DNA from 3 places in the Romboutsia sp. 1001713B170207_170306_H8 genome. Region 1 is predicted to be linked to each of the others. Evidence: predicted binding sites of a transcription regulator. Region 1 holds the regulator's gene; each other region holds the start of a gene.

What was found. The regulator HrcA, encoded in region 1, represses chaperone genes, less so after heat shock. The targets are predictions, from matches to a motif close to TTAGCACTCNNNNNNNNNGAGTGCTAA.
Region 2: a site for HrcA is predicted at 2,889-2,915, ahead of I2A66_RS12810 (Hsp20/alpha crystallin family protein). Genes of this name have one in related genera too.
Region 3: a site for HrcA is predicted at 4,780-4,806, ahead of I2A66_RS12720 (co-chaperone GroES). Genes of this name have one in related genera too.

What each region holds. Positions count from the first base shown of each region.
Region 1 covers NZ_JADNAX010000005.1:85,392-96,981, forward strand. Annotated here, with positions in the region: gene I2A66_RS11080 (TspO/MBR family protein) at 1-303, opposite strand, end outside; gene I2A66_RS11085 (GatB/YqeY domain-containing protein) at 425-868, opposite strand; gene rpsU (30S ribosomal protein S21) at 895-1,074, opposite strand; gene I2A66_RS11095 (histidine triad nucleotide-binding protein) at 1,234-1,584, opposite strand; gene mtaB (tRNA (N(6)-L-threonylcarbamoyladenosine(37)-C(2))-methylthiotransferase MtaB) at 1,633-2,943, opposite strand; gene I2A66_RS11105 (16S rRNA (uracil(1498)-N(3))-methyltransferase) at 2,945-3,697, opposite strand; gene prmA (50S ribosomal protein L11 methyltransferase) at 3,707-4,648, opposite strand; gene dnaJ (molecular chaperone DnaJ) at 4,918-6,078, opposite strand; gene dnaK (molecular chaperone DnaK) at 6,205-8,040, opposite strand; gene grpE (nucleotide exchange factor GrpE) at 8,105-8,689, opposite strand; gene hrcA (heat-inducible transcriptional repressor HrcA) at 8,710-9,732, opposite strand; gene hemW (radical SAM family heme chaperone HemW) at 9,833-10,960, opposite strand; gene I2A66_RS11140 (APC family permease) at 11,166-11,590, opposite strand, start outside.
Region 2 covers NZ_JADNAX010000007.1:71,477-83,066, forward strand. Annotated here, with positions in the region: gene I2A66_RS12805 (phosphoribosylformylglycinamidine synthase) at 1-2,805, shown strand, start outside; gene I2A66_RS12810 (Hsp20/alpha crystallin family protein) at 2,956-3,390, shown strand; gene htpG (molecular chaperone HtpG) at 3,537-5,441, shown strand; gene I2A66_RS12820 (conjugated bile salt MFS transporter) at 5,521-6,828, opposite strand; gene I2A66_RS12825 (hypothetical protein) at 7,463-8,971, shown strand; gene I2A66_RS12830 (alanine:cation symporter family protein) at 9,337-10,671, shown strand; gene I2A66_RS12835 (hypothetical protein) at 10,837-11,100, shown strand; gene I2A66_RS12840 (conjugated bile salt MFS transporter) at 11,157-11,590, opposite strand, start outside.
Region 3 covers NZ_JADNAX010000007.1:44,326-55,915, reverse strand. Annotated here, with positions in the region: gene guaB (IMP dehydrogenase) at 1-337, opposite strand, end outside; purine riboswitch at 554-655, opposite strand; partial or broken gene larC (nickel pincer cofactor biosynthesis protein LarC) at 696-1,828, opposite strand; gene larB (nickel pincer cofactor biosynthesis protein LarB) at 1,897-2,640, opposite strand; gene groL (chaperonin GroEL) at 2,798-4,417, opposite strand; gene I2A66_RS12720 (co-chaperone GroES) at 4,437-4,721, opposite strand; gene cls (cardiolipin synthase) at 4,915-6,405, opposite strand; gene I2A66_RS12710 (DNA-3-methyladenine glycosylase family protein) at 6,423-7,298, opposite strand; gene I2A66_RS12705 (deoxynucleoside kinase) at 7,478-8,140, shown strand; gene I2A66_RS12700 (deoxynucleoside kinase) at 8,133-8,786, shown strand; gene I2A66_RS12695 (YeiH family protein) at 8,865-9,896, opposite strand; gene I2A66_RS12690 (LysR substrate-binding domain-containing protein) at 10,093-10,983, shown strand; gene pyrE (orotate phosphoribosyltransferase) at 11,045-11,590, opposite strand, start outside.

The DNA.
Region 1 (11,590 bases):
CCACATAAAGTTTAAAATTAACTGCAACCAATAAAAAAACATAGCATCCTTTACTTTATATAAATCGTACCCTTTTTTCATAACTATATATGATGATATTCCCATTAATGTATATAGTATAGTCCAAACTATGGGAAATATATAACCTGGGGGTGCAAAACCAGGTTTTATAAGTTGAGAATAGTATGTACTTACATCCAAACCTGATAATAAATTAGCGATCACAGAGCTGCAATAGCCTACTAATAGTGGTATTAATATACTTATTAGAAAATTCCTTATTTCTTTTATTGATATAATCAAATTATCCACCTCATTTTATTAACTTATTTATTTTATAAATATGTACAAGGTATAGGCATTATGATTAAATTTATTATTTCATACAATAAAAAAGCCTAGAGATAATCTCTAGGCTTTTAATCTATTGTAAGTTATTTTTAACTAACTCATTTATAAGTTTTCCATCAGCTCTACCTTTTGTTTTAGGTTTAATAGCTGCCATAATTTTTCCCATATCCTTCATAGAAGTTGCTCCTACTTCAGATATAGTAGATTTTACTATTTCGTTTAATTCTTCTTCGCTTAACTGTTGAGGTAGGTACTCTTTTAAAACTTCGATTTCAGCTTCTGTTTCACTTACTAAATCATCTCTATTAGCCTTTTGGAATTCAACTAAAGAATCTCTACGTTGCTTTAATTGCTTTGCAATTAAGTCGATGATTGCATCATCTTCAAGTTCAACCCTATTGTCTACTTCGTATTGCTTAATAGAAGCTCTTATTAAAGTTACTACAGACTTTTTTACTGTATCCTTGTTCTTCATGGAAGACTTCAAATCTTCTTGTAACTTTTCTTTAAGGGACATTCCCTTCACCTCTTTATTCTTTTTTACTATCTCTTAGCGTTTTTTCTTCTTGCAGCTTCAGCTTTTTTCTTACGTCTAACGCTTGGCTTATCATAGTGCTCTCTTTTTCTAACTTCAGACATGATGCCAGACATAGCACATTGGCGTTTAAATCTTCTTAAAGCACTGTCTAATGTTTCATTTTCTCTTACTCTTACTTCTGACATTTCTTTTTCCCTCCCTCCGATAGCGCGAATTATGCTGGGACTGTAACTACGATTATAATCTGCATAATATGCATTACAACCTCACACTTTGTTTATTATAAACTAAAAATATACTTTTATCAAGTATTTTTCGTAAAGAAGAATACATTTTTGATTACATTATTTGTTCTGTGCTTCATATAAAGGTAATTTCTTGCCAGCTAGTACATGATAATGAAGGTGTTTTACTTCTTGTCCACCATCTTCTCCACAGTTATTAATTATTCTAAATCCAGATTTATCAAAACCTTTCTCACTAGCTATTTTATTTATCACATTATGAATATGTGCAACAATCTCCATTTCATTTTCACTTATATCAATTATGCTTTCATAGTGTTTTTTTGGAACAACTAATATGTGATAAGGTGCTACTGGATTTATATCATTAAATGCGATGACTTTTTCATCTTCGTAAACTTTTTGTGATGGTATTTCACCATCTATAATTTTACAAAATATACAACTCATTTTCTTTATAACACCTCCTATCTATACAATAAGTAATAATTCTACATCTTATACTAAAATACCTTCAACATATTCATCTTTTATGTCAGTTAATTTAACTTTTAGTATTTTACCATGTATATCTTCATTACTTTCAACAACTACTCTTATATAGTTAGGAGTTAGTCCTTCGTATTTATTGTCCACTACATTAGTTTCAAATAAAACTTCCATGTCACTTCCTATAAACTTTTCTGCAAACTTATTAAAGTTTGTTTTACTTAAGGCTATAAGCTGATCACTTCTAAATTGTTTTATTTGAGGATCAATTTGATTTTCCATAGTAGATGCTGGAGTACCTTTTCTTGGTGAATACTTAAACACATGCATTTGTGAAAGCTCTATGTCCCTTAAAAAATCATATGTTTTGTTGAACTCATCATTAGTTTCTCCAGGGAAACCTACTATTACATCTGTAGTTATTGCTACATTAGGTATTTTTTCTCTTAATATATTAACTATGGCTTTATACTCTTCTGTAGTATACCTTCTATTCATTCTTTTTAACGTTTCATCACACCCACTTTGTAATGATAAGTGATAGTGAGGGCATACTTTTTTCATTTTAGCAACTTCACTTACAAATTCATCTGTAAATAAAATTGGCTCAACTGAACTTGTCCTTATTCTTTCAATTCCATCTATTTCATTAATTCTTTTTATTACATCTAAAAGTTTTAAATTACTTTCTCTTAAATCTTTACCATAAGAAGCAACATGTATACCTGTTAATACAACCTCTTTATATCCATTTTCAGCTAAAGTCTTTGCTTCATTAACTATACTTTCAATATCTCTACTTCTTACTTTTCCACCTCTTGCATAAGGTATTATACAGTAAGTACAGAATCTATCACATCCATCTTGAATTTTCATGAATGCTCTCGTTCTTCCATTTGATTGGCTTATTTCAATTTCTTCAAAAGCTCTTACCTTCATTATATCATCAACAGTACTAGCTTTTTTCTCGCCTTTAGATTCCTCTAATTTTTTTATTTCTTCTACTATTGTTCTTCTTTCATTAGTTCCCATTACAAGGTTTACTTCTTCTATTTCAAGTATTTCTTCTGGAGAAACTTGTGAGTAACATCCAACTACTGCAATTATTGCATTTGGATTTTTCTTTTTCATTCTTCTTATATATTGACGTGATTTTCTATCACTCATATGAGTTACTGTACATGTATTTATAACATATACATCTGCATATTCTTCACTTCCAACTTGTTCATATCCATCTTTTTTGAACATCTCAAGCATGGCTTCTGTTTCATATTGATTTACTTTACATCCTAGTGTGTAAAAAGCTACTTTTTTCACTTTATTCATCTCCTCCTAAGTCACTTAGTTCATATAAAACTATAGACGATGCAACAACTGATGCTGTCTCTGTTCTTAATATTCTAGGACCTAATGAAACTACATGTGAACCGATTTTTTGAACATTTTCAATTTCATCTTCTGTAATTCCACCTTCTGGTCCTACGAATATTCCTATACTACTTATTTCTGCATTTTTTATAGCCTTTTTTATTGATACTGTCCTTTCATTTTCATAAGGACATATATTCATGTCATTATTTTTCATGTCTTCTAAAGCTTCTTTAAAGCTTAAAACACCTCTTAGCTTTGGTATTATACCTCTTTTACTTTGCTTAGCAGCTTCATAAATAATTCTTTCCCAACGCTCTATTTTTTTATCTTCTTTTTTATCATCAACTTTAGCTACACTTCTTTTAGTTTGAACTAATATTATTTCATCTACACCAACTTCAGTAAGTTTTTGTAATATCATTTCCATTTTAGGTCCTTTAGGAAGCCCTTGATATAGTCTTACTCTTACATCAGCTTCTCTTTTTATCTCAACCTTATTAAGTATATTTAGCTCCACCAAATCCTTGCTTATATCTGTAATTTCACAAATATACTCCGTGTTATCCTTATCGCATACTTCTATTTTTTCTCCGATTTTACATCTTAACACCTTTGAAATATGTTTTACATCTTCACCTTCGATAATACAAGTATTTTCTTCTAAATTAATATTTTTCTTTTCTATAAAAAATCTATCCATAAACTACACCTACTTAAGTTTAGCAACTATTGCATTCCATTCGCCTAATGTTTTTACTTCAACTATTTCAAATCCATTTTCTATTAAACTTTCCTTAACTTCATCTACTTTAGCATGTATTATACCTGATGATATAAATACTGCATCCTCTTTCATACAACTATGAACATCTTTTGCTAATATTTTTATTATATCAGCTATTATATTAGCTACAACTACATCAGCCTTATCATCTACCACATCTATTAAGTTTCCATGAAGAACCTTAACAGAATTCTCTACATTATTATGAGCAACATTTTCTGCTGCTACCTTTACAGCTACTTCATCTAAATCAACAGCTATTACATCTTTAGCCCCAAGTTTTGCAGCAGCTATAGCAAGTATTCCACTTCCGCATCCTATATCAAATACTTTAGAATCTTCTCTTACGTACTTTTCTAGTTCTCTCATACACATTGTAGTAGTTTCATGAGTTCCTGTTCCAAATGCCATACCTGGATCTAATTCTATTACTAAATCTCCCTCTTGGACTTCATAGTTTTCCCAAGTTGGTTTTACAACTAATTTTTCTCCTATTTTAGTAGGCTTGTAGTATTTTTTCCACTCATTAGCCCAATCTTCTTCATTAACTTGTCCTAAAGATACACTTCCTTCACCTATATCTATACCAAATCCAGTTAAAGATGAAACTTTTTGTTTTATAGTTTCCACTAATTCCATAACATTTCTTTCTTCTGATATGTATGTTTTTATTAATACACCTTCGCTGTTTCTCTTATTAAAAACTTCTTCCTCAACATAGTCCCAATCTAGTTCATTTTTCTTTTGGAAGAAGAAATCCTTAGGGTCTTCTATCATAACTCCACCCGTTCTTAAGTCATCTAATATGTTAGTTATAGCTTCAACAGCTTCCGTAGTAGTTTTTATAGTCACTTCAATCCATTTCATATTTATGTCCATCCTTTACTATTAAATTTCCTATTTTTCCGTAAATTTTATTATATCATATTTATTATTATCTTTTATAACATTCTTTTATACAATTTTAAATTATTATTTAAATTATATAGAAATCATGAATGAGTAATATTTTATACTTCTACTATTTTAATAAAAAAACTGTATTAGTTAGGTATTTTAACTATAATAGTTCAAAGTAAACAATTATCTAAACTCTGAACTATTATAATTAAATTTTATCCTAATTAATACAGCTTTTATTTTTTCTTAAACATATCTTCTATTTTTTGTCCGAATGTCCTCTTTTTTTCATGAACCTCATCACCAGACTCTTTAGCAAGTTCTCTTAAAAGTTCTTTTTGCTTATCTGTTAAGTGCTTTGGAGTTTCAACCACTACTTTAACATATTGGTCACCTCTAGAGCTTCCTCTAAGTTTTTGTATACCTTTTTCTCTTAGTCTAAACACTGTTCCAGTTTGAGTTCCAGCCGGTACATTATATGATACCTTTCCATCTAATGTAGGCACTTCTATTTCTCCACCTAAAGCAACTTGTGAAAATGATACTGGCATTTCTAAGTATACATCATATCCTTCTCTTGTAAATAATAAATGTTTCTTAATATTTACAACTATATAAAGGTCTCCTCTTGGACCACCTTTCGATCCAATTTCACCTTGACCAGAAAGCTTAATCATTTGACCATCATCTATACCAGCAGGTATATCTACTTCGATAGTTTTAACTTTTCTAGTACTTCCTGTTCCATGACATTTATTACATGGTGATTCTATAATTTCTCCCTCTCCATGGCATTCGCTACATGTTCTAGAGCTTGCTATGTTACCAAAAGGAGTTCTTTGAACAGTTCTAACTTCTCCACTACCATTACATGTTGGACAAGTTTTCTTAGATGTACCTGGTTTTGCACCAGATCCATGACATTCATTACACTCTTCACTTCTATTTATCTTTATTGAAACTTTCTTACCAAAAGCAGCTTCTTCAAAATCTATAGTTACATTTTGTCTTATATCAGCTCCACGTTCAGGACCTCTTCTTCTTTGACGGCTTGAGCCACCAAATCCACCTCCGAACATATCTCCAAATATATCCCCGAATATGTCTTCGAATCCTCCAGCTCCCCCTGAGAAGCCTCCAAATCCTTGACCACCAAATCCGCCTTGTCCATTTACACCTTCATGGCCAAATTGATCGTAAGTTCTTCTTTTATTTTCATCTGATAATACTTCATAAGCTTCATTTATTTCTTTAAACTTTTCTTCTGCCTCTTTATTATCAGGGTTTCTATCTGGATGATATTGCATTGCTAGTTTTCTATAAGCTTTTTTTATCTCTTTCTCATCAGCACTCTTACCTACACCCAGTACCTCATAGTAGTCTCTTTTAGTACTCAAGTTTGTCACCACCTTTATCTTACAAAATAATAGCTTGTAGAATATTAAAACTACAAGCTATTATTCTTTATATTTAACAGATTTAACATTCTATTTTATTATATAAAATTACTCTGTTTTTGTAACCTATTTTTCGTCATTTACTTCTGTAAAGTCAGCATCTACAACATTATCATCTTGTGGCCCTTCTTGAGAAGCTCCTTGTGCTTGTTGTTCTTGAGCTGCAGCTTGATACATTTGTTCAGATATTTTTTGGAATCTGTTCATTACTTCATCCATAGCTTTTCTTATTTCTTCAGCTGTAGCATCTTCTCTATCTTTTACAGCTTTTAAATCAGCTATTGCAGCTTCAACATTAGCTTTGTCATCTGCATTTATTTTATCAGCAACTTCATTTAAAGTCTTTTCTGTTTGATATATAGTAGATTCAGCTTGATTTAATGCTTCTATTTTATCTTTCTTTTGCTTATCAGCTTCAGCGTTCATTTCAGCTTCTTTTACTTTTCTTTCTATTTCTTCTTCACTTAAATTAGTTCCTGAAGTTATAGTTACTTTTTGTTCTTTTCCAGTTCCTAAGTCTTTAGCAGTAACATGAACTATACCATTAGCATCTATATCAAAAGTAACTTCTATTTGAGGTATTCCTCTTTGTGCTGGTGGTATATCAGTTAATTGGAATCTACCTAAAGTAGTATTGTCGTAAGCCATACTTCTTTCACCTTGAAGAACATGTATATCAACAGCAGTTTGGTTATCTTGAGCAGTTGAGAATACTTGAGACTTCTTAGTTGGTATAGTTGTATTTCTTTCTATTATTTTAGTAAATACATTACCTAAAGTTTCTATACCTAATGATAATGGAGTTACGTCTAATAATAATAAGTCGTTAACTTCACCAGTTAAAACACCAGCTTGTATAGCAGCACCTGCAGCAACACACTCATCTGGGTTTATACCTTTATGAGGATCTTTTCCTATAAACTTCTTAACAGCTTCTTGAACAGCTGGTATTCTTGTAGATCCACCTACTAATAATACATCATCTATATCAGATGTAGATAATCCTGCATCTTGTAATGCTCTTTTTGTTGGTTCCATAGTTTTTTCAACTAAATGAGAAGTTAATTCATCAAATTTAGCTCTACTTAAATCTATATTTAAATGCTTTGGACCTTCTGCAGTAGCTGTTATAAATGGTAAGTTTATGTTTGAGCTCATTGTTGAAGATAATTCTTTTTTAGCTTTTTCAGCAGCTTCTTTTAATCTTTGAAGAGCCATTTTATCATTTCTTAAATCTACACCTTCAGCTTTTTTGAATTCATCAGCTAAATAATCTATTATAACTTGGTCAAAGTCATCTCCACCTAATCTATTATTACCAGCAGTAGCTAAAACTTCGAAAGTACCATCACCTATTTCAAGTATAGATACGTCAAAAGTACCTCCACCTAAGTCAAATACTAATATTTTCTTTTCTTGATCTAATTTATCCATACCATATGCTAAAGCTGCAGCAGTTGGTTCATTTATTATTCTCTTAACATCAAGACCTGCTATTCTACCAGCATCTTTAGTTGCTTGTCTTTGAGCATCTGTAAAGTAAGCTGGTACTGTTATAACAGCTTCAGTTACAGGTTGACCTAAATAACTTTCAGCATCAGCTTTTAATTTTTGTAATATTATAGCTGATATTTCTTGTGGAGTATATCCTTTACCATCTATGTTAACTTTGTAATCTGTTCCCATATGAGTTTTTATTGATATTACAGTTTTATCTGCATTTGTAACCGCTTGTCTTTTAGCAGGTTCTCCTACTATTCTTTCTCCATCTTTAGTGAAAGCTACTACTGATGGAGTAGTTCTCATACCTTCTGTATTTGCTATTATTTGTGGTTCTCCACCTTCAAGTACTGCAACGCAAGAGTTAGTTGTTCCTAAATCTATTCCTATTACTTTTCCCATAATTTATATCCTCCTTAAGTGATTTATTATAATTTAAATTTTTATAAATTTACTTACATTTTACTTAGCAAGAAACTTTAACCATTGTAGGTCTTATTACTTTAGTTCCTAACTTATAACCTTTTTGAAGTACCATTATTACTTTGTTAGCATCTATGCCATCTACACTTTCTTGCATAACTGCTAAATGTAGATTTGGATCAAAGTCAGCATTTTCTGCTTCTATTTCCTCCACACCAAATTTAGCTAATGTATCCTTAAGTTGCTTATGAACTAAGTTTATACCTTCAAATAAATTATCTTCTTTATTATCACAAGCTTCAACAGCTCTTTCCATACTATCTATAACTGGTATAAGTTCAGTTATTATTTTTTCATTAGCGAATAAACCAATTGTTTCTTTCTCTTGATTTGTTCTTCTTATATAATTTGAGTATTCTGCTTGCAACCTTTGATATTTTTCTTTTTCTTTAGTTAATTCTTCTTTCATTTTTTCTTCATCTAACCTCGTATTTATGTCTATTACATTATCATCTTGGCTAGACTCAGTTGATTCTTCAGCACTAACGTCTTGTGTATTAACCTCTTGATTTTCCACTTCTTCGTTTACTAAAGTATCTTTTTCATCTTGTTGAATATTTTTTTCCAAGATACTGCACCCCTCAATTTTTATTTTTTATTATTAATCAGTAAGTTGATATAACTTATTATAGAGTAAATCCTAGAATAATCCATTCTAGTAGGCCCTATAAAGCTTATTCTTCCTACTGAGTTTTCATCAACTTTGTATGTGGTTGTGACAACACTATATTCTTGAGCTTCTGCAACTTCATTATCACTACCAATAATTATATTTGTATTATCTTTTAATATACCTTTAGATTTTGTCATCTTAGTTATATTATCTTTTTCCTCTAGCATATTGAAAAAAGATCTTGCCTTTAATACATCATTAAACTCTGGATAGCTTAATATATTTGTAGCTCCACTTAAAGTCATATAAAGCTCTTCACTTGATAAATTTGAATTCAACGCATTTATAAGTTGATCAATTAAATTAGAGTACTCTCCAATTTCATGTTTTATAAATGCTACAAATCTATCGTCTAAATGAGTTATTGTTTTTCCACCTAGCTTTTTAGTTAAATTATCAGAAATTATATTCAATTTTGTTTGTTCTAAATAAACTTTAGTGGATATAGTTTCTTTCTTTATATCACCTTTGTCTGTTACTACAATTAATAAAATATTATTTTCATTCATACTAACTAATTGTATATGTTTAATAGTGCTATAATTAACTAAGTTTTTTGCAAATCCTATAGTTGTATAGTTTGTAAGCTCAGATAATAACTTTGAAGTTTCATGAATAAGATCTTGTATGTGATTTATATTATCACGAACACATTTTTCAATCATCTTTTTATCTGTGTCACTTAATTCACTAGTTGCCATAAGTGTATCTACATATAATTTATAACCTTTTTCCGTTGGTACTCTACCAGCAGATGTATGAGGTTGGATTAAATATCCTAATTCTTCTAGATCTGCCATTTCATTTCTTATCGTAGCTGCACTTACACCTAAGTTATACTTTTTAGATATAGTTCTTGATCCTACAGCTTCGGCAGTATCTATGTAGTCTTTTATTATTGCTTTAAGGATATTTAACTTTCTTTCATTTAATTCCATCCTTGCACCTCCCTGCTGTTAGCACTCACTAAATCCGAGTGCTAAAAAGATTATATTTAATTTATATCACTATAAAGTTATTTTGTCAACACTTTTACTATTAATTCATAAATTCAATAAATATACTATTAGATATTTCTCGTCCTCTTTGAGTTAATTTCATACTTTCCTCAGTTATAGATATTAATCCTTTTTCACTTAAATCTCTTAATTGACTTTTATAAACTTCTAGAAAATCAATATTAAATTTATTTTTAAAATCATTAAATTTTATTCCGTCATTCATTCTAAGACCCATAAATATTTTCTCTTCTATACTATCTTGTTTACTAAGTATCTCTTTACTTTCTATAGGTTTTTCATTTTTTTCAATCATTTTATGATATTCATTTAAATCACATACGTTTCCATATCTAATATTTTTAATATATCCAGAAGCACCTGGTCCTAATCCTATATAATGTTCACACTTCCAGTAAAGTATATTATGCTCACATTCAAATCCTTCTTTAGCATAATTTGATATTTCGTACTGTTTATATCCTTTTGAATTTAGATAATTTATTGTATATTCATACATATCAATATCAGTATCTTCATCCATAAGTTTAAATTCTTTTCTTTGATGCATGTTGTATAGTTCTGTACCTTCTTCTAATATTAAAGAATATGCAGATATATGAGTCGGATTTAAATGCGTTATCTTTTCTAAACTTTCTTTCCACTCCTCAAATGTCTGATTAGGAAGACAATACATTAAGTCTACATTTATATTTTTAAATCCCTCTTTTAAAGCTTCTTTATAATTTTTCTCAAACTCGTCATAACTATGTATCCTTCCAATATATTTTAAATGATTATTTTGAGTCGCTTGTAAGCCTATACTAAGCCTATTTATCCCACACTCTCTCATTGCTCTAAGTTTATCTACAGTTAACGTTCCAGGATTACACTCTATAGTTATCTCTGCATTATCACTTACCTTAAAATTTTCTTTTATAGATTTAAATATATATTTAATTTCACCTCCATTTAGTATACTTGGAGTTCCTCCGCCTAAAAATATACTTGTTATTTCTTCGCTTACTTCATTTTTATATAATTCCATTTCTTTCCTTAAATCTTCTAAATATGTACTTTTTAGATTCTTATCTAATTTAAATGAGTTAAAATCACAATAGTTACATTTTTTTACACAAAATGGAATATGTATGTACAATCCAAACATTCAAATACCTACCTTAATATCTATTTTTGTAATTTATATTTTACTCTAAGTCATCTTATTTTTACCATATTATAGTTATATAAATTTCTATATAATAAAAAAAGATTAAAATATAAGCCTAAAAACACTTTATATAGAACTTATATTTTAATCTATTTTATTTTACCCATTTTTTTCAATTTAAATATTATTTTCTATTAAAATTTTAATGTTCATTTTTTTTAGACATATAACTATATACTGGAATACCTATTAAAGTTATAATTATTCCTCCTAATGCTATAATCGTAGCAGTAATTAATTGATTAACTATAACGAATAACCCTCCAACTATAGCTATTATTGGTATTAGAGGATATAAAGGAACCTTATATGGTCTATCTAAGTCTGGATTATCTTTTCTTAACTTTATAACACCTATAAAAGTAAGTACATAAAATACCCATACTATAAATACAGTTAAATCTGTTAATAAGTTAAACTGTCCAGATAAAGCATATATACAAGCTAATATAGCAACTAGCCAAGTTGAGTTTGTAGGAGAGCCTCCTTTATTTACTTTTGATAATGCTTTACTACCTGGAATTATATTTTGTCTAGCTAAAGTATATGGTATTCTAGGTCCTGTAA
Region 2 (11,590 bases), on a different contig from region 1:
CCATTATCAGGAAGAAGTTATGTATATCAAGCTATGCGTGTAACTGGAAGTGCCGATCCTAGAACGTCTTTAGAAGATACATTATCAGGCAAATTAATGCAAAGGAAAATAACTACTGAAGCAGCTCATGGATATAGTTCATATGGTAACCAAATAGGATTAACCACAGGTCAAGTTGCTGAAGTATATGATGAAGATTTCGTAGCAAAGAGAATGGAAATAGGTGCGGTTATAGCAGCAGTACCTAAAGAAAATGTAGTTAGAGAAAGACCAATATCAGGAGATGTAATAATACTTCTTGGTGGAAAAACAGGAAGAGATGGATGTGGAGGAGCTACTGGTTCATCTAAAGAACATAGTGAAGAATCAATACTTAATTGTAGTGCTGAAGTTCAAAAAGGTGATGCTCCTAATGAAAGAAAAATACAAAGATTCTTTAGAAATAAAGAAGTTGCACAAATGATAAAAAGATGTAATGACTTTGGAGCGGGTGGAGTTTGTGTTGCTATAGGTGAAATAGCAGATAGTTTAGATATAAACTTAGATTTAGTTCCTAAAAAGTATGATGGACTTGATGGAACTGAACTTGCAATATCAGAATCTCAAGAACGTATGGCAGTTGCTATAAATAAAGAAAATAAAGATAAATTTATAGCTTTAGCTAAAGAAGAAAATTTAGAAGCTACTCATGTTGCTACAGTAACAGATACAGGTTATTTAAGAATGTTTTGGAATAAAAAGGCTATAGTAGATATTAATAGAGAATTCTTAGATACAAATGGTGTGAAACAAACTACTAAGGTTCATGTTAGTAAAGTAAATGAAGAGAAAACTTTCTTTAATTCAAGTTCATATAAAAATGATAGTGAATACTCATCGACTGATGGAGTTTGTATATTTTCAGAAGGTTTATCAGATATAGCTCTAGCTAAAGAAGTTTCATTAAAAGATAAATTTATAGAAACATTATCAGATTTAAATGTTTGCTCACAAAAAGGATTAGTAGAAAAATTTGATAATACAATAGGAAGCAATACTGTACTTATGCCGTTTGGTGGTAGGTACCAAAGTACTCCAGCTCAAGGGATGGTTGCGAAAATTCCTGTACTTAAAGGGGAGACGAATACCTCTACAATAATGACATATGGATATAATCCTAAGATAGGTAAATGGAGTCCATTCCATGGAGCGTTATATGCAGTTGTTGAATCTGTGTGTAAACTTGTTGCTATTGGGGGTAATTATAAAACAACAAGACTTACTTTACAAGAGTATTTTGAAAAGCTTGGGGATAATCCAACTAAGTGGGGTAAACCATTCTCTGCTTTACTTGGTGCATTCTATGCTCAAAATAAACTTGAAATACCTGCAATAGGTGGTAAAGATAGTATGTCAGGAACATTTAAAGATATAGAGGTTCCTCCAACGTTAGTTTCTTTTGCTGTGGATACTGTAGATGCAAAAGTAGTAGTATCCCCAGAATTTAAGAAGGCTAATTCAAAAGTTGTAATGTTATGCACAGAAAGATTAGAAAATGGAGTTGTTAACTTTGATGAATTAAAGAAAAATCTAGAGAAATTAAGAGAACTTATACACAAAAAACAGGTTTTATCAACATATGCATTAGGATTTGCAGGCGTAGGTGAAGCTATAAGTAAGATGGCATTTGGCAATAAAATAGGATTTAAATTTAATGAAGAATCTAGTAATTTATATGAAGAAACGGATAAACTATTTGAAGCAAGTTATGGAAATATAGTTCTTGAACTAGCTAGTAATGATTTAAGTATACTAGATGGATATAACTATATAGTATTAGGTAATACAATTGAAAAAGAAAGTATAGTTATAGCAGATGAAGACATATTATTAGACGAACTATATAAAGCGCATTGTGATACTTTAGAGCCAATATTCCCAACTAAATCTATAGAAATTAAAGATAAGATAGAAACTATAAACTTTGTATCAGGTGGAGAAGCTAAAAAATCATCTATAAGTATTGTATCTCCTAAGGTATTTATACCAACATTCCCTGGAACAAACTGTGAGTATGATTTATCTAAAGCATTTGAAAAAGCAGGAGCTAATGTAAGTATAAAAGTATTTAAAAACTTAACTTATAAAGATATAGAAGAATCTATAGATACAATAGTTAAAGAAATAAAATCTTCACAAATGATTATGCTACCAGGAGGATTTAGTGCAGGAGATGAACCTGATGGTTCTGCTAAATTTATAGCTACAGTATTTAGAAATGAAAGGGTAGCAGAAGCTGTAAATGAATTTTTAACTAAGCAAGATGGGTTAATGCTAGGTATTTGTAATGGATTCCAGGCTCTTATAAAGCTTGGATTAGTGCCATATGGTGAAATAAGAAAGCCAAGTGTCGATGCACCAACACTTACTTATAATAATATAGGAAGACATCAAGCTAAGATGGTTCAAACTAGAATAGCTTCTAATAAGTCACCTTGGCTAGCTAATACATCTGTAGGTGATATACATAGTATACCTATATCTCATGGAGAAGGTAAATTTGTTGCTAATGAAGAAACTATGAGAACTTTAATAGAAAATGGACAAATAGCCACTCAATATGTAGACTTTAATGGAAATGCAACTTATGATATAGATTTTAATCCAAATGGATCTTTCTATGGAGTTGAAGGTATAACTAGTGTAGATGGAAGAATATTAGGTAAAATGGGTCACTCTGAGAGAATTGGAAATCAAGTATGTAAGAATATATTAGGTGAAAAAGACCAAATGATATTTGAATCAGGTGTGAAATACTTTAAATAAAAAAATAAGGAGTGCCAAATGGCATTCCTTATTTTTTTATTTAAAAAAGAATTATATATAAAATAAAAGTTTTATATAATTTATTAGCACTCATCGGTTGACAGTGCTAATAAAAAGAGTATAATAATAATTGTAAGGAAGGTGATATATATGAAATTAGTACCTAGAAGAAATATAGGAAATTTATTTAATGATAGTTTTTTTGATGAGTTATTTGAAAATGAGTTTTTTAAACCAGTTAATTATCAAAAAATGATGAAAACTGATATTCAGGAGCAAGGTGATAATTACATTATAGACATGGACTTACCAGGATTTAAAAAAGAAGATATAAAAATATCTTTAGACAATGGGTATTTAATAGTTAGTGCATTTAAGAGTGAATCTAATGAGGAAAATAATGCAGAAAGAAACTATATTCATAGAGAAAGATATACAGGACAATGTTCTCGTAGTTTTTATGTTGGGGACAGTGTAAAAGAAGAAGATATAAAAGCTGGTTACAATAATGGAATTTTACAACTAATAGTTCCAAAATTAAATATAAAACAAAATGAACCTAAAAAATATATATCTATAGATTAATATAATAGATTGGATTTAAAATTTAAAGTATAGTTAGAAAATTTATAGGATATCAGAGTTAAGGATAGAATATATAAATTAAGTATAGTTTATATATTTTATCTTTAACTATAGATAGACTATAAATTTTTAATTTTATAAATAAAATGACATTATTAAAAGGAGGGGTACTAGTGTCAGTACAAAAAGGTAGTATTTCAATACATACAGAAAATATTTTCCCTATAATAAAAAAATGGTTATACTCTGATAAGGATATATTCATAAGGGAACTTATAAGTAATGGATGTGATGCAGTAAATAAATATAAGAGGTTAGTTTCACTAGGAGAAGCTAATGATAATGGGGATAGCAAATACAAGATAACCGTATCAATAAATCAAAACGATGGAACTTTATGTTTTACTGATAATGGTATAGGTATGACAGCTGAAGAGGTTGAAAAATATATAAATCAAGTTGCATTCTCTGGTGCAGAAGATTTCTTTAATAAGTATAAGGATAAGATAGAAGAATCTAATGATATAATAGGCCATTTTGGACTAGGATTTTATTCTTCGTTCATGGTATCTAAAAAAGTACAAATAGATACAATGTCTTATATAGAAAATGCACAACCTGTTAGATGGGTATCAGAAGATGGGCTTGAGTATGAAATATCTAAATCTGATACTAGAACAGAAAGAGGAACAAGTATAACTCTATATTTAGATGATGATAGTAAAGAGTTTTTAAATGAATATGAAGTAAGAGAAATTATAGAAAAATATTGTTCATTCTTACCTGTTGAAATTTATTTAGAAGCTTCTGATGATAAAAATGATGAGGGAAGTAATGATGAATTTGAAAAAAAACCTTTAAATGATATTAATCCTCTATGGTTAAAATCACCTAAGGATTGTACAGATGAAGAGTATAAAGAATTTTACAGAAAGGTATTTAATTCTTTTGAAGAGCCCTTATTTTGGATACATTTAAATGTGGATTATCCATTCAACTTAAAGGGGATACTGTATTTCCCTAAATTAAATAATGAATTTGAATTAGTTGAAGGAAAAGTAAAACTTTATAATAATCAAGTATTTGTAGCAGATAATATAAAAGAAGTTATACCAGAGTTTTTATTATTACTTAAAGGTGTAATAGATTGTCCAGACTTACCTTTAAATGTATCTAGAAGTTTCTTACAAAATGATAGAGATGTTACTAAGATATCTAAACATATAGTTAAGAAGGTGGCTGATAAACTAAAATCTCTATTTAAAAATGAAAGGGATGAATATAATAAGTTCTGGGATGATATACAAGTATTTATAAAATTTGGATGTTTAAAGGATGAATCTTTCTATGAAAAGATAAAAGATTATATCTTATTTAAAGATATAGAAGGAAATTACATGACATTAAATGATTATAAGGAATCTTCAAAAGAAAGTCATGAAAATAAAGTATTTTATATAAGTGATCAGAAGCAACAATCTCAATATATAAAATTGTTCAAAGAATATGGATTAAACGCAGTTGTGTTGGATTCTAGTATAGATAACCATTTTATTTCTTTTATGGAGTATAAAGAAGCAGGCACTAGCTTTAATAGAATAGACTCAGATATATCTGAAGTATTAAAAAATAAAGACGAATCTAATATGAAAGAAGAAGATAAAAATATATTAAAAGATATATTTAAGAGTATATCTGAAAATAAAATAAAAAATTACTCTGTTGAAAGCTTAAAAAATGAAGAAATACCAGCTATAGTATTGGTATCAGAACATACCAGAAGAATGATGGAAATGCAATCTAGGTTTGTAGGTATGGATTTAGGTATGAATCTCCAAGAAGAAAAAACTCTTGTTATAAATGAAAAGAATCCTATAATACAAAAGATATTATCATTAAAAGGCAATGAAGATAAGAAAGAAAGTATAGATTTAATATGTAATCAAATAATAGACTTAGCATTATTATCAAATAAGGAATTAAAACCAGAAGAATTAGAAGAATTTATACAGAGAAGTAATAAGTTAATGAGTATTGTAATTTCTTTATAGTAATAATTATATAGGAAATCAAAATGCTGTTAATAAACCTAACTTTATATTTGGTTTATTAACAGCATTTTTTATATTATTAAGATATTCTTTTTGTTTCAGTTACATTATTTTCTTTGTTTACTCTTAATATAGTTGAGCATGCACTTATTAAACCGATATAAGCGATTATTGCATAAACTATGGTAGATATCCAACCTGCATTCCAACCAAATCTATCTAGAATTATTCCGAATATAGGCGAACCTATAGCGAATCCTAAGGCAAAGAATACTTGTATCAATCCTAGTATAGTACCATAATCTCTATCACCGAATAATACTCCAGTCATATATGAAGGGCCCATAATATATGAGAACATTGAGATACCTAACCCAGCAGCAAATATATATGCAAGTTCATTTATATTAGGAACAAATATTAAACAAATACCACATGTAACAACTAAAATACCTGCAAGACCAAATGATTTAGATAGTCCTAATTTATCAAATAATACTCCTCCGAATAGATTACCGAATATTGAGAAAAAGCCAAATAAAGATGCAATCATAGCAGCAGGCATTCTAAGTTGACCAGAAGCTTCTAGATTTTGAAAGAAGGCTATAAATTGAAGTACCATACCACTTACATAGAATCCTACAAATATAAATGATATACCAATTATCCAAAACTGAGCCATTTTAGTTACTTCTGATACTTTATAACCCCAAGGTATATGATTTATGGCATGTTCTTCTCCTTTTTTCTTTTTAGGTATATTAGCAGCTAATTCAGCATCAGATTTCGGCATTCTTATAAGGAATATTGAAATTAGTAATGATGTAATTAAAGCTATCATACCAAATCTTAAATAAGCTCCCCTATATCCTATGTTTGGATCAGATAACCATTTTCCTGCTAACACTTGAAGGAATATATTACCTATACCACCTCCGGAAAATGCAATACCCATAGCAAGGCCTTTATTAACTTTGAACCAAGAGTTAATAAGCGTTGGAACTCCTATAGCTGATACTATTGCAAGCCCTACTTGAACCAATGCAGCTATTGCATAATATGCAAATAAATTATTACCTGCAAATGAATATAACATAAATCCTCCACCAAGTAGTATAGAACCAACTATATATAATACTTTCGCATTAACTTTAGTGAATAATTTTCCTATAAAAGGAGAACAAATAGCAGATGCTATAGTACCTATGGTAAATATTAATGAAAATGCAGCAAAGCTAAAACCTTCTCCTTTCACAACATAATTTGTAAATGCAGGTGGTAGGTTAGCGCCTACTCCAAAGGGAATGATTTGTATAAGTAAGCATGCTATAACGATTATCCATCCATAAAAAAATTGATTTTCTTTTTTGTTATTAGATGCATTCATAATATAAGTTTCCTCCTTAAATTAAACAATATATATTACTTGGAAGTTAAAATAGTACCTAGTAAGAAAGTTTTAAAAATAAATTATTTCAATATAAGTTTATCTTTTACAATAATTATTAAAAAATGTATGTTAGTCTAAAATAAGTAGAAAATATATTTATAAATAATTAAAATGAATAATTTAATTTGATATTAGAGGTGTGTTGAATAAAGGATTTTAATTTAACAATATAAAAATAGGTATCAAGAGAAACAACTATGTAAATAGTTGTCTTTGTTAAATATAAATTTAATACACTTTATTTGCAGTATTGAATTTCGAAATTAAAATTATGTTATAATTTGTCGGCGAACAATACATAACACTATATTTTAATCTATTACGAAAATTTATTATTAAAGTTAAAAATATACTTAAAAATATATTACATTATAAACATAACATATAAGGATATACACCAACAAATGAAATAAAATGATGAAACTTGAAATAAAAAGATTCAATTTTATCAAATAAATGATAAAAAACTAAAAATACGACTATTTTCGATAAAATAGATATCATAACATTGTGTACATAATATGGGTATGATATTATAAAAATGTGCATTTTACAAAAAGGAGGGTTAGAAATGATTGAAAGAGAATTTGGTAAATTAATTGAGAAATTAATTTATTTTTCGGGACAAAAGAATTACTCTCTAGCTATGGAATTAGGATATGATGTATCTTATATCAGTAAGTGGATTAATTCAACTATGTTACCAGCTGCTAAGAATATAAAAAATATAAGTAAAATTACAGCTGATTTTATAGTAAAATCTTCAAGTGAGTCATCACTACGTGATATAAGTGATTATTTTGAAATAAATACTACAGAAAATGAAAATAAAAGTGAAATTTTGAAAAAAACGATAGAAGAAAAGTTAAGTGAATCTTATTTATATAGTTACAATAAAAATAATAAAAAAACATTAAAAAAAGATATTAGAAAAAATAATAGTATACAAACAATAAATCCTACACTTAGAAAAAAATATTTAGATGATGAGATAATAAGTTTTATAGAAGAAGCGGGGCTTTCAGATATGACAGTACTTTGTAATTTATTTTCTTTAAATAGAGAAGATAAGGTGCATCTTGCAGGAATAAGAAATGGTGAAAATAATAAGTCTAGTAATCATAAAGAGTTAGTGAAAATGAAGTACTTGATAAGTTTTGATTCTGATAATGATATTAAAGAAATAATATTTGATGTGATGTTGTTCATAAATATGGTTACATCAAGGGGGAGGATTAATGCTGAATTATATAGTTGTGACTTTCCATCAAATATATTTATGTCAGCAGTAAAAAATAAATGTGCTCATACAGCTATTTACAACAATCATAAGTGTATAACAACGATAACATCTACAGATGATGATGTAGTTGATGAAATGTACCATACTTTAGAAGAGATGATAAGCACTCAAAGTAGACATATGTTTAGAAAAAAAACACCAGAAGAGATAATTATAAGCCAACGCTATATGAATTACATCATGGATCAAGATTTAAGGTGGTTAGTTGGATCAGTAACTGAGTTGTTTATGCCATCAGATTTATTTTTAGAAATTGGTAAAAATATTTTTGGAGATGAGAAAGAAGCGTTAATTAAGCTAAAAAAAATAGATACAATACTACAAAATGTAACATATAATTCTAAATTAAATATTATCATGTATGAATCAGTGTTTAGAACATATGTATCTAGTGGAAATATGACATTTTTCAATAAGCCTATAAATTTAAGTTTAGAACAAAGACAGCGTCATTTAAGTCATATGAAAAAACTGTTAGAAGAAAAAGATAATATAAATCTTAAGGTTATTGAGAACTCTGTATTGGATGATTTTAAAAATGAAGAAAAACCATCAATGTATTTATCAAAAAATATGTCATTTTTAAAAGAAAACCCCAATGAAGATAGTGAAAACTACTTAATTATAAATGATAAAAAATTAGATGAAATATTAAAAATATTCTTTGATAAAATTTGGAAAGAGAGAATAAATGATAATGAAAAGCATGAAAGTAAAATGCTAGTATCCGAATCCTTGAGATATATAGAAATCTTAAATGATAATTTGAAATTTTAAAATAAAATTTGCATATGTTTAGAATTATATATAAATAGGTAGAAAAAATAAAAAATAATTTATTGAAAAATAAAAAAATAAAAAATAAATGATAAATACTTGACAATTATTATTAGATATTGATATTATTGATTTATAATTGGCGAATAATACATAACAAGATATATTTTTTAGTTAAATCTAAAAGGAAAACTTTTTTAGTTTTTAAGCAATATAATTTAAAAATTTATTGCTTTTATTTAATATGGATTTAATTAAAAATAATGTATCTTGTTTTTTTTATTGATATTTTTATATTATTAAGGTTAAAATATCCTAAAAGCGTAGAAATTATAAAAATTTATATTTAAGAAGGAGAAAAACGCATGTTACATCAATTAGAAACTATCATAACAGGTATTTCTGATGCGGTTTGGCCAGTATTCTTACCATTCATGTTAATTGTTGGCGCATTTACATCAATAAGAACAATAGGCATGATACAAAAGAAAGCTACTAAGCCAGCTGGATTAAAATTTAAAAACATAATAGGACCTGCATCTATATCATTAGGTGCAATGATAGGTACTGGAGCTATAATAGGGGTTCTTGGTGCTTTATCTAAATTCTCTGCTTCAGGAGAAGTAAACGTAGAAGCTATGGCTATATGGGCTTTATTAGGAGCTTGTATAATGGTACCAGTTTCTTATTCTGAAACATTAAACTCAAAAATAATGGGTAAAAGTCCAAAGGAATATATAGGAGATTTAATACATCCTTCATTAGGTATGGTTTACGCTGTATGTTTTGTGGCGTTAGCAGTATTTGGGTTTGGTGGATTCCAATTCTCAGGTATAGATTCAGTTGCTAAGTTAGTAACAAGTGAATTTATGGGAATTAATCTTACTTTACTTCAAAGATATATGTTTATAGTTGTACCAGTAATAGCAGTAGTTGCTGTATTAGTATTATCTAAGAAACATGAAATATTTATGAATGCTATGACTTATATGATAGGTACAGCTGTTGCAGGGTATTTTATATTCTTCACATTATTCGTTATTAAAACTGGAAACTATATACCAACTTACTTTGCTCATATTATAGAAGGTATGACAAATCCAGTTAATGGATTTAGTGGTATAATGTTAGGATTTGTATTAGGTATGCAAAAAGTACTACAAACTGCAGAAACTGGTCTTGGGGCATTAGCTATGGCAGCTCAAGAAGCTGACACTCAACCAAGAGAAGCAGCTATGATATCTTTAATACCAACAGTAGTAACTGTAGTAGTTTCTATAGTAGTTACTTCTTATATAGCATCTTACGGTATAAATGCTGGATTAATAACATTCCAAGGTGGAGCTGCTGAAAGACTAGCAGAGTATTTCTTCACAGCTAAAGATGTAACTGGAATGTTTGGACTAGTAGTATTATGTGCATTTACAGTATTATCTGCATTAACTACTATATTAGGTTCTTACTACTATATGACAAAATTATTTAAGAAAAACCATATAAACAAGAATATAGCTATATACTTACTTTTAATAATAGCTGCTGGTACTTTAGCAGTATTTGGAGCTAACGTTGTGTTTGAAGCAGTTGACTTATTACTATTCGTGCTTTGTGGAATAAATGTTACTGCATTAGCTATATTCACAGTTAAAGAGTGGAAAAAATATCAATTAGCTGGAAATAATGATAAAAAAGCAGCTTAATAAAAAATAAATCAATAAAATTTTTATACAATTAGGAGTATATATTTATAATTTAAGAATTATAAATATATACTCCTTTTTTATGAATATTATATTTTAGGATATAAAAACTCACTTATGAATAGATATTAATAAGCTTATGAATTTTATTATGGGGTGAAAAATATGAAAATGAAATCTAAAAGTATAAAAAGTAAAAAAGCAAATGAAAATAATATACCGAATATGATTGCCTTTGGATTTATAAGAGCTTTCCTTACAGAAAAAAACTATAGTGATTTGAGAGAAGAGTATTTTATTGGAGATTTAAGTAAGGCTCAAGTAAATCAAGTTATGAGTGATATTAAATGGTTGTTTAAGAATTATAAAGGTTTAAATGTTATGACTATTGAGGATGTAGATGGAAATTTGAGTAAATTTATATTATAGCGTAAATTTACATATAATAAAAAGGTGAGCTCATTTTAGCTCACCTTTTTATTATATTAAGCAGCGTTTATATTCGCGTTATTTTTTTGTTTTTGTTTGTTTAATTTAGTCATACCGATAGTTGCCATTATTAATAATGTGTAAGCTATAGCTACAGCACCTAATACTAATGTCCAAGACATATCATATCCAAGATTTTCTGCTAAAATTCCGAATACTGCAGACCCTGCAGATATACCAACTGCAAATAGTAATTGAACTATACCTAATATGCTACCATATTCTTTATTTCCAAAGAATGAACCTGTTAAGTAAGCTGGTCCTATCATATAAATGAATATAGCTAGTCCTTTTGTAGCTGAGAATAAGTGTGCAAATATTATGCTATGTTTAGCAAATAATAAGAATATTCCTGATAGTAATACTAATACTGTAGAGAATATTAGACATTTTAATGCACCTAACTTGTCAAATAAAGAACCACCAATTA
Region 3 (11,590 bases), on a different contig from region 1:
TTATATCATCTGCATCTTTTATTGTATGATCTTTTGATAAATAGAAAGGATCTACTATAACACCACTTTCACTTCTTTTAACTTTGTCAACTTCTAACGCTTGTTCTTCTATCGTCATATTTTTATGGATTATTCCTATACCACCTTGTCTAGCCATTGATATAGCCATTTTTGACTCTGTAACTGTATCCATACCTGCACTCATTAAAGGTATGTTAAGTTTTATTTTATTAGTTAGATATGTTTCTGTCTTAACATTTTGTGGCAATACCTCTGATTTTTGTGGTATCAGTAAAACATCATCAAACGTTAAACCTTCTTTTATTATAGTTGCCATAGTTTTTCTCCTTTCATTATTTACCTTATCGAATTTTTTATTATATATTTGTATTTTTGTTCGTATTAAAAAAGTATAAATAAAAAAAACCTGTATAATAACTTCAAATTTTTACTTAGAAGTGAAATTACTATACAGGCTTTCAAAGTATCCATTTATAGCTAACATATAGGGATTCATTTATCAGCCTACATATTTACTTTACTTTGATACTTTGCTAATAATAATTTCACTCATAGTCAAGATATTTACGGTATCTCGGTAGAAACTCCCAAACCTTATTTTCGGGTATATACGAGTGACGTTTAATTTCAATTTTATTTCTTTAGGTGTATATAAATTTATCAAAATTTATTCCTTATGTCAACAATTTAGAATTAATTTTCTGTTTTATTATACAGTTTATTTCAAAATATACTTCATTTATGCTTATATCATATCGTTTTGCTATAGATTTACATTCTTCATACTCAGGAGTAGCTTTAATTAGTTTATTATTATAGTATCCTAACTTTACAGTAACTTCACCATATTTTGTATGTATTTTTTGAAAAGATCTATTTAGTTCCTCTCTACTATACTTATTATACCTTACCCCAAAACTGCTAGTTTGTATAAGTATAATTTCTATAAATCTATTTAAGTCTTGCTCTTTGCACAATACACATAATTTAGTTGCTGGTCTATTTTTTTTCATATATATACTTTCTGTATATATATCTAATACACCCTCATCTAATAATTTCTCATATACATAAGAGTATACTTCCGGAGACATATCATCAATATTACAAATTATTTCATATATAAATTTTTGTTTTTTTTTATACCTAATACACTTCTCAACATATTAGGTATCTCAAATGTCTTATGACCTATCCCATATCCTATTTGTTTTGGTTCAAATTCTAATACATCAACAAATTCATCACATAATGTTTTTATTATTGCAGCTCCTGTCGGAGTTGTACACTCTCCTTTTACAGAATTTAACTTTATAGGAACTCCTTTTAATATTTCTAAAGTGGCAGGTGCTGGTATAGGCATAACACCATGATCGCATTTCACAAGTCCCGAACCTACTGGAACATGTGTTGAATATATTTTATCCACGCATAGTAAATCTATAAGTATACATGCTCCTACAATATCTACAATAGAATCTATTGCTCCGACTTCATGAAAATGAATTTTATCTATAGTAGTACCATGAACATTAGCTTCAGCCTCACCGATTGTCATAAATACTTTTTTAGCCATACTTTTTACATTTTCATTTAAATAACTTTGATCAATTATATTATATATATCTACTAAATGTCTATGAACGTTTTGCTCTTTTATTATTACATCTACATTTGTCCCTTTTATTCCATTTTCAATCTTAGATATTATTTTTATTTCAAATTCGTTATTTAAATTCAACTTACTCAGTTCTTCTAAAAATATTTCCTTCGAAACTCCTAAGTTTAAAAGAGTTGCTAAAGTCATATCCCCTGATATTCCATTTACAATATCAAAATAAATTATCCTTTGATCCATATCTTACCCCCATTAACCTACTTTAGCTTATTAATCATTGAAGCTAGATAACCTGCTCCAAATCCATTATCTATATTAACAACTGATATCCCAGATGCACAACTGTTTAACATTGTTAAAAGCGATGATAATCCTCCAAAATTAGCTCCATATCCTACAGATGTTGGTACAGCTATTATCGGTACATCTACAAGTCCTCCTACAACACTCGGCAATGCTCCCTCCATACCTGCAACAGCTATTATTACCCTCGCACTTTCAATTATATGCTTTTTACTTAATAACCTATGTATTCCTGCAACTCCTACATCATATATTCTCTCTACAGTATTACCTAAAAATTTAGCTGTATAATAAGCTTCATCTGCTACTGGTATATCTGATGTTCCTCCTGTAATCACAACAATCTTGCCCTTCCCGTTATTTTCTATATCATGATTTTGTATTTTTAAAATTTTCGAAATATCTTCATATTCTGCATTAGGGTAAATTTGTTTTACTTTGTTATAAGTTTCTTTTCTACACCTTGTACCAAGTATATTACTGTTTTTTTGTGTCATTCTTTCTATTATCCCAATAATTTGATCATCATTTTTTCCTTCACAATAAATAACTTCAGGATACCCTGTCCTTATTTCTCTATGATGGTCTATATTAGCGTACCCTATATCCTCATATGGTAAATCTTTAAGGGACTTTAAGGCTTCATCAATATTAACCGAACCATTTTTAACCCCACTTAATAATTCTCTTATATCCATATTATACTCCCCTTAATTTATATTTTAATTTACACTATGTATTAATTATAACTTATCAACTTATGTGTTTTCCATTATTATCCTTATAAAATGCAATAAAAAACGTCATGAAGACATTAAATTTAATATCTTCATGACGTTTTTATTTAAACTTTAATTACATCATCCCTGGCATTCCGCCACCCATTGGAGGTTGTTCTTCTCCTGGTATATCAGCAACAGCAGCCTCTGTTGTTAAAAATACTCCTGCTATAGATGCTGCATTTTGTAAAGCACTTCTAGTAACCTTAGTTGGGTCAACTATACCTGCTTCTATCATATTTACATATTGTTCATTTAGTGCATCAAAACCAACTTCAGGTTCAGAAGTCATTACATTCTGTATTATAACTGCACCTTCAAGTCCTGCATTAATTGCAATTTGTCTTAATGGCTCTTCTAGTGCCCTTCTTACTATTTGAGCACCTATTTTAGCTTCACCATCTAAGTTTTCTATTAGTTTTTCCACAACTGGTATTACGCTTACCAATGCAGTACCTCCACCAGCTACCATACCTTCTTCAACACCAGCTCTAGTTGCATTTAGTGCATCTTCTATTCTTAGCTTTTTCTCTTTCATTTCAACTTCTGTTGTAGCCCCAACTTTAACTACAGCTACTCCACCAGAAAGTTTAGCTAATCTTTCCATTAATTTCTCTTTATCAAATTCAGAAGTAGTTTCTGATATTTGATGTTTTATTTGACTAACTCTATTTTCTATATCTACTTTTTCTCCAACTCCACCTACTATTGTAGTAGTTTCCTTATTAACTTTAACAGAAGATGCTCTACCTAATAATGATAAATCCGCTTCTTTTAATTCATATCCTAATTCTTCAGATATTACTGTTCCTCCAGTAAGTATAGCTATATCTTCTAACATTTGTTTTCTTCTATCTCCAAACCCTGGAGCTTTAACTGCAACAACTTCAAATGTTCCTCTTAATTTGTTAACTACTAATGTAGATAATGCTTCACCTTCAACATCTTCAGCTATTATTAATAACTTTCTACCTTGTTGAACTATTTGCTCAAGAACTGGTAATATTTCTTGTATATTAGATATTTTCTTGTCTGTTATTAATATGTATGGGTCATTTAATACTGCTTCCATCTTATCTACATCTGTTACCATATACGCAGACACAAATCCTCTATCAAATTGCATACCTTCAACTGTATCTAATTCAGTATGCATAGTTTTAGATTCTTCAACAGTTATAACACCATCTCTTCCTACTATTTCCATAGCTTCAGCTATTAATTTCCCAACCTCTTCATCTCCTGCCGATATAGAAGCTATTTGAGATATAGACTCTTTTGTTTCTATAGTTCTTGATTGAGATTTTAATTCTTCAACTGCAACTTCAACAGCTTTTTGTATACCTTTTCTTATAAGTATTGGATTAGCTCCTGCAGTTACATTTTTTAAACCTTCTCTTATAATAGCTTGAGCTAAAACTGTAGCAGTAGTAGTACCATCTCCTGCTACATCATTAGTTTTTATAGCAACTTCTTTAACAAGTTGAGCTCCCATATTTTCAAATCTATCTTCTAACTCTATTTCCTTAGCTATAGTAACACCATCATTTGTTATTAATGGTGCACCAAATTTTTTATCTAGTATTACATTTCTTCCCTTTGGTCCTAATGTAACTTTAACAGTATCTGCTAACTTATTCACACCAGTTTCTAAAGCTTTTCTTGTATCTTGAGCAAATTTAATTTCTTTAGCCATCTTAACCCCTCCTAATTAATTATTCTACAACAGCAAGTATTTCGCTTTGTCTTAATATTGTATATTCTTGTCCATCTAATTTAACTTCAGTTCCAGAATATTTTTGGAATATAACCTTATCTCCAACTTTTAATTCCATAGTTATCTCTTTTCCATCAACAATTCCTCCTGGACCAACTTCAACAACTTCTGCTATTTGAGGCTGTTCTTTAGCAGCTCCAGGTAAAACTATTCCACTTGCAGTTTTTTCTTCTGCTTCAACTTTTTTAATTACAACTCTGTCAGCTAATGGTCTTATTTTCATTGTTTATACCTCCTAATGAATTTTTATATGTAGATTGAAATATTAATTAACTTATATTTTATCACTCTTTAATTAAGAGTGCTAACAATTATTATGATATACCAATCACATATATTTTTCAACTCTTTTTAAGTATTTTAAAACGCCCATTTTAGACATAATTCCCCCTTTAAAATGCATTAATGTTAGAATATTATAATATTGGAGAAAACAATCTAGCTATAGATTCTTTAGACTTTTTAACTATACTTCTATTTTTAAATTCATCTATATTTATTTCTTCACTGTTTTTCATATCCTCAAAGAAGTCATCCTTCATTAATTTAATAACAGTTTGATCATATATAAATGCATTTATCTCAAAATTTAACATGAAACTTCTTAGATCCATATTAGCAGAACCTGTAGATGCTATAATATCATCTATAATAATGACTTTCGAATGAATGAATCCTTTATTATATAAATATACTTTTCCTCCAGATTTCAGGATGTCATCAAAGTATGAATAAGAAGCTGTATTAACTATTTTATGATCTACTATTTTAGGGAATATAATTCTAACATCTACTCCACTTAATGCAGCGCTCTTTAAAGCTCTTAATATACTTTCATCTGGTATAAAATATGGTGTTTCAATGTATATGCTTTTTTTAGCTTCGCATATACCTAAAAAATATGCATAGTGTATAGCCTCCCAATCACTATCTGGACCACTTGCTACAACTTGTATCATAGAATTTCCACATTCACTTAACTTAGGAAAATATTCTTTATCTAATAAAACTTCTTTTGTATTGTAATACCAATCAATTAAAAATGTCATTTGCAACATATATACAGATGTTCCTTCTATTCTAATATGAGTATCTCTCCAATATCCAAACTTTTTGTTTTTACCCATATATTCATCGCCTATGTTTACTCCTCCTGTATATCCTATTTTCCCATCTATAACAGCTATCTTCCTATGGTTCCTATAATTTAATTTACCTCCTATAATAGGAAACTTAGTAGGTAAAAATGGTACAATCTCTATACCATAAGACTTCATCTCATTAAAAAATTTTCTATGAAACCAAAATCTCCAACACCCTACATCATCATATAAAATTCTAACTTTAACATTTTCTTTAGCTTTTTTTATTAATAGTTGTTTTATTTTTTGACCTATTTCACTATCTTTTATAATAAAGTATTCTAAATGTATATGATTATTAGCTTTACTTATATCATCCAAAAGATTTTTAAACTTTTCATTTCCATCTATAAATATATCTACTTTATTGTTTGTAGTGAAAGGAAACATACCTGTATTTAGTAATAAACTTATTATTTTTAGACGTGCGTTGTCCTCTTCATTATCTTTTAAGAATTTGCTTATGCTAATGGTATCTTGTTCTAACTCTATTAATTTATTTATTTCTTCTATATTTTTAAATAGTTTCTCTTCCTTCATATTACTAGCTAACTCTTGGGTTTTAAATATCTTTATTTTCCTTAAATTTCTTCCAAAAACAGCGTAAATAATTAAACCTATCCCTGGTAGTAAAATAAATATCAATAGCCAAGTTACAGTTTTAGAAGGGTCTCTATTTTCAAGTAATATTGTCATTGATATTATGGTCCCTGATATATAGGATAAAATTAAAAATCCTAATATTAAACCTTGTACAATATCCATATTCCCTCCCTATTAGACTATCTACCTATACCCAACTCTCTAGCATAGTAGAATAGATATTGTTGTGCGAACCCAGCTAAATCTCCAAACTTATCAATAGCATATGCTCTTATTTTTGGTAAACTCATATCTTCTGTAACATAAAATTCTTGCATTACTCTTTTTACCCAAACATCAACAGGGAATGTATCATATTTTCTCATCCCAAATAATGCTATACAATCACCGACTTTAGGTCCTACACCATTAAATTTCAATAACTCTTTTAAACATTCATCCGTACTTAATTTAGTATATTCACCCACATTATCATTGTCCTCAACAACTCTTTGAGTTGTGCTTTTTATATACTTATCTCTAAATCCAGTTTGACAGGCTCTTATTTCTTCTTGCGATGCCTTATTTAATTGTTCAGGAGTTGGAAACGAGTAATATTTTTTTCCATTATACTCCCCTATATACTCTCCAAATCTCTCTGATAAATTTTCTATTGCTCTTTGAATCATTGGTATTCTATTATTTGACGAAATTATAAATGATATAAGCATTTCCCATCCATCTTGCTGAAGTATCCTTATTCCCCATCCAAAATCACTTGCTTTATCTAAATATTCATCCATACTTCTCAATGTGTTTTTTATCTCTGTATAATTTCTTTCTAAATCAAAGTAATTAAACCAAATGTTATTAAAGTCCTCTAAATTAGTATTATTTAAATAAACAATATTTCCTTCTCTTTTTACATTTAATATTTTTCCTTTTGCTACACCTGTATAAGAATCATCATCTTGTCTATGCCATCTAAAACATTGACCACATTCAAATATATGCTTAGGATCAAAATCTGTGATTCCTTCTAATACAACTGAGTTTTCTTTTTCATATACATTCATTATTTTTTCTCCTTATTTGTTATTTTTACGTTTGTTTATAGACTTAATTTACCCATTATGCAATTAATTTAAATAATCTTTTTATCATATACAAACTTAGTTCTAAAAATCTAGAGTAGAATTAATTAAAATTTTTTGATAAAATACACTAGACATTAATCAATAGAAGGTGAACTTATATGAACGATAGAGGTATTTTTATTGCTATAGAGGGTCCTATTGGAGTAGGTAAAACTACTCTTGCAACAATCCTTAATGAACACTTCAATTATACTCTTTTAAGAGAAATAGTTGAAGAAAATCCTTTTTTATCAAAGTTTTATACAGATATAAAAGGTTATGCTTTACAAACAGAAGCATTCTTTTTATTTAATAGAGTAAAACAATTAGAAGACACAGAAAAAGAGCTTTTAAGCAACCATATTGGTGTTGTAAGTGATTATCATATAATAAAAAATCTTATATTTGCAGGTTTAACACTTGATAAAATGCAATTTCATAGATATAAACAAGTGTACAATACTTTTGTTAATGATTTACCTCAACCAGATATAATCGTATACTTGAATTCTGATACAGATGTGTTGATGAAAAGAATTGCTATGAGAGATAGAAGTTTTGAAAGACAAATGGATAGAAATTATATCGATGAGTTAAGATCTGAGTATAAATATTATTTTAACCCCCTATCTATAAAACATAATTTTATGGGAAAAGAACCTATAATCATAGAAATAGATAATTCTAATTTAGATTTCTTAAATAATGAGAAAGACAGAAATTTCATAATAGACAAAGTAACAAAAGCAATGACAACTTTAGGAGGACAGCAACATGTTTAAATTAATAAACCAAAGTAATACTCCCGCTAGTAGAGATAAGTTTATAACTGTAGCAGGAAATGTAGGTGCTGGAAAATCAACTTTAACAAAATTAGTGGGAGAAAAACTAGGTTTTGAAACTCACTTTGAAAAAGTTGATGGTAATCCATACTTAGAAGATTTTTACCAGAATCAAGAGGAGTGGGGGTTTCATCTTCAACTTTATTTCTTAGCTCAGAGGTTTAAACAACAAAAAGAGATTCATGCTAACGGACTAAATAATATACAAGATAGAAGTATATACGAAGATGTTGAAATATTTGCTAGAAACTTATATGATAATAAAAAAATGACTAAAAGAGACTATATAACTTACAGGGACTTATTCAATGATATGGTTCCATATCTAAAAAAGCCTGATTTAATGATCTACTTAGACGGTTCTTTAGATACTATAATAGATAGAATAAATCTTAGAGGACGTGATATGGAAAAAGCTGTTGACTTAGAATATTGGTCAAATCTTCATAATAGATATGAAAAATGGATAGCTGAATACGATCAATCTCCTGTTTTATATGTAAATATAAATGAAGTTGATTTAATAAATAATCCAGAACATCTTGACATGCTATGCAGTAAAATAAAAGAAACATTAGGAATATAATTTTTAAATTACTTTTTATAAATAATTATATAAATAAAAAAGATGCTTTTTAAGCATCTTTTTTATTTATATAATTATTTATCTGATTAATAAAGCGATTAATATTATTGCTGAAATAATTTGTAAAGTACCTACAGATACTGCATATATCGTAGCTGCTTTACCTTGTTGAATTAAATCTCTTATATTAACTCTTAGCCCAATAGCCGCTAATGCTATTATTTCAAGTTTATTACTTATATTCTTAGCTAATAGAGATACTTGAGGACTTATTATGTGTAAAGAGAATAAAGCACATGTTATAAAGAATCCTATTACATACCATGGTACTTTTATTTTTCCTCTCTCTATATCATCGACTTCTTCTTCTAAAATCTCCTTATTAGACTTATGTTTTAAATGTCCTAATGCAAATACAACTACTACTAAAAATATTATACGTACTATTTTGAATATCATAGACATATCTTTTACATGTTCACTTACCATTGCTCCACTTGCTACAACCTGACCTACAGATTGTAGTATTCCACCTATCATTCCAGATGTTTGCGTAATGTTATGTTTATATAAAAGTTGAGTTAAAAGAGGAAGTAAGAACATTAATACTATTCCAGTAACATTTACTATAGTTACAGCTATTCCTTTTTCTCTATCATCAGCATCAATTACAGGTGCTGTTGCAGCTATAGCAGATGAACCACAAACCGCATTACCACTTGCCATTAAATATGAAAAGTTTTTTGAAAAACCTAGTTTATTTCCTATATATATAACTCCTATTAAGGTTATTGACATTTGTAAAATTATAAATAAAATTCCTGAAAATCCTATGTCTGAAATTGTACTAATACTTAATGTTGCTCCTAATAATACTATTGAATACGATAATAAATCAGTTTCAGAAAATTTATATCCTTTTTGAAATATATCTTGATTTAAAAATACATTCCCAACAAACATCCCTAGAAATATTGCTATAGATGCAGCTCCTAAATTAGGAACAAATTTTGCAAGAAACATACTTATCAAAGCTACTAATAATGAAACTATAAATCCTGGTAATATATCACTTATTGCTTTTGTAAATCCTTTATGTTCTCTTGACATATTATTAATCCTTTCTATTTATATTTGAATTTTACCTTCTTCGATAGTATATAATTATATTAACCATAAGTAAAATAAATATACTTAATATATACCATTGATTTTTCCTATGATTAGTGTATACTTATATGTGGTTATAATAGTCAATACTTTTATATAAACATAAAAATATTTAATACAGTAGGAGTTGTTAAATTTGTTTGAAGAATTAAAAACATTTATCGCTGTGGTAGATTTTAAAAATTTCACTAAGGCTGGAAATCATCTAAATCTATCTCAACCAACAGTAAGTACTCATATAAAAAATTTAGAAACTTTTTTTGGAACAACTTTAATAAATAGATCTGTTAAGCAAAAAAACATTTTCATAACTGAGAAAGGGTATATTTTATATAAGAGAGCTAAGGAAGTACTAAATTTAATGGATGTTACATATAAAGAAATTAGTAATAGTTCCACTACAATTACAGGTACTTTAAAAATTGGGGCTAGTTCTACAATAGGAGATTATATTTTACCTAAATTTTTATCTATTTTTTCAGAGAAATATCCTGATATAAATGTAGAAATTTTCACAGAGAATACTTCTGCTGTATGTTCTGATATAAGAAACTTTATTTTAGATATCGGCTTAATAGAAGGTAATTTAAATGATTCTAACTTCAATAAAGGATATTTTTTAAAAGATAAATTAACCCTAGCATTACCTTTTGAATCCGATTTAACAGAAGATAACTTTTTATTCTCTAGCCTTCAAAATAAAAAATGGATTGTTAGAGAAAATGGGTCTGGTACTAGAGACTATCTAGATTTATTTTTAAGTAAATATAAAATACTACCTAAAAGTATCATGGTTGTAGGAAGTAACTATGCGGTTAAAGAATCCATAAAAAATAAATTAGGAATAAGCATAATTTCTAAGTTTATAGCTAACCCCGCAGTTGAAAATAGTGAAATATCGACTATAACATTAGATAACACATTCACACGTAATTTTTCATATATTTTACCTAAAGATGTAAATGTTTCTGAAGCAGCCCATATTTTTTTAAGAGAATTAAAGTTATATTCAACAACATTAGAATAAATTATTAATAAAATAAAAACCTAATGATAGTAATATCATTAGGTTTTTATTTTATTAATAATTACATTCCTATTTCTTTAAATTCTCTACTTCCTGGTTTAACTAATTCTATCTTTCCTTCTTTACATAAAGGACACTTATCAGAATCATGTACCTCTATTTCAAGCTTTATAGCACTATATATAGGCATTCCTATATCTTTAGAAGTTCTGTTTGCTATACAAGCAACTCCAATAACTTCTCCACCTAATTTTTCTAATGCTTCTTTAGTTTCTATAGTTGATTTACCTGTTGTAACTACATCTTCAGCTATTATTATTTTAGCTCCTGGCTTAACTTCAAATCCTCTTCTTAATTCCATTACACCATCTTTTCTTTCAGTAAACACTGTTTCTTTGTTTAATTGTCTTCCTAATTCATAAGAAACTATTACTCCACCCATAGCTGGTCCAACTACTAAATCTATATCTAAATCTTTTATTTGCTCAACAACTGTACTTAAAACTTCTTCTGCGTACTTTGGAAATCTTAATACCTTTGCACACTGCACATATCTATTACTATGCTTTCCAGAAGATAATAAGAAATGACCTTCTAATAATGCATC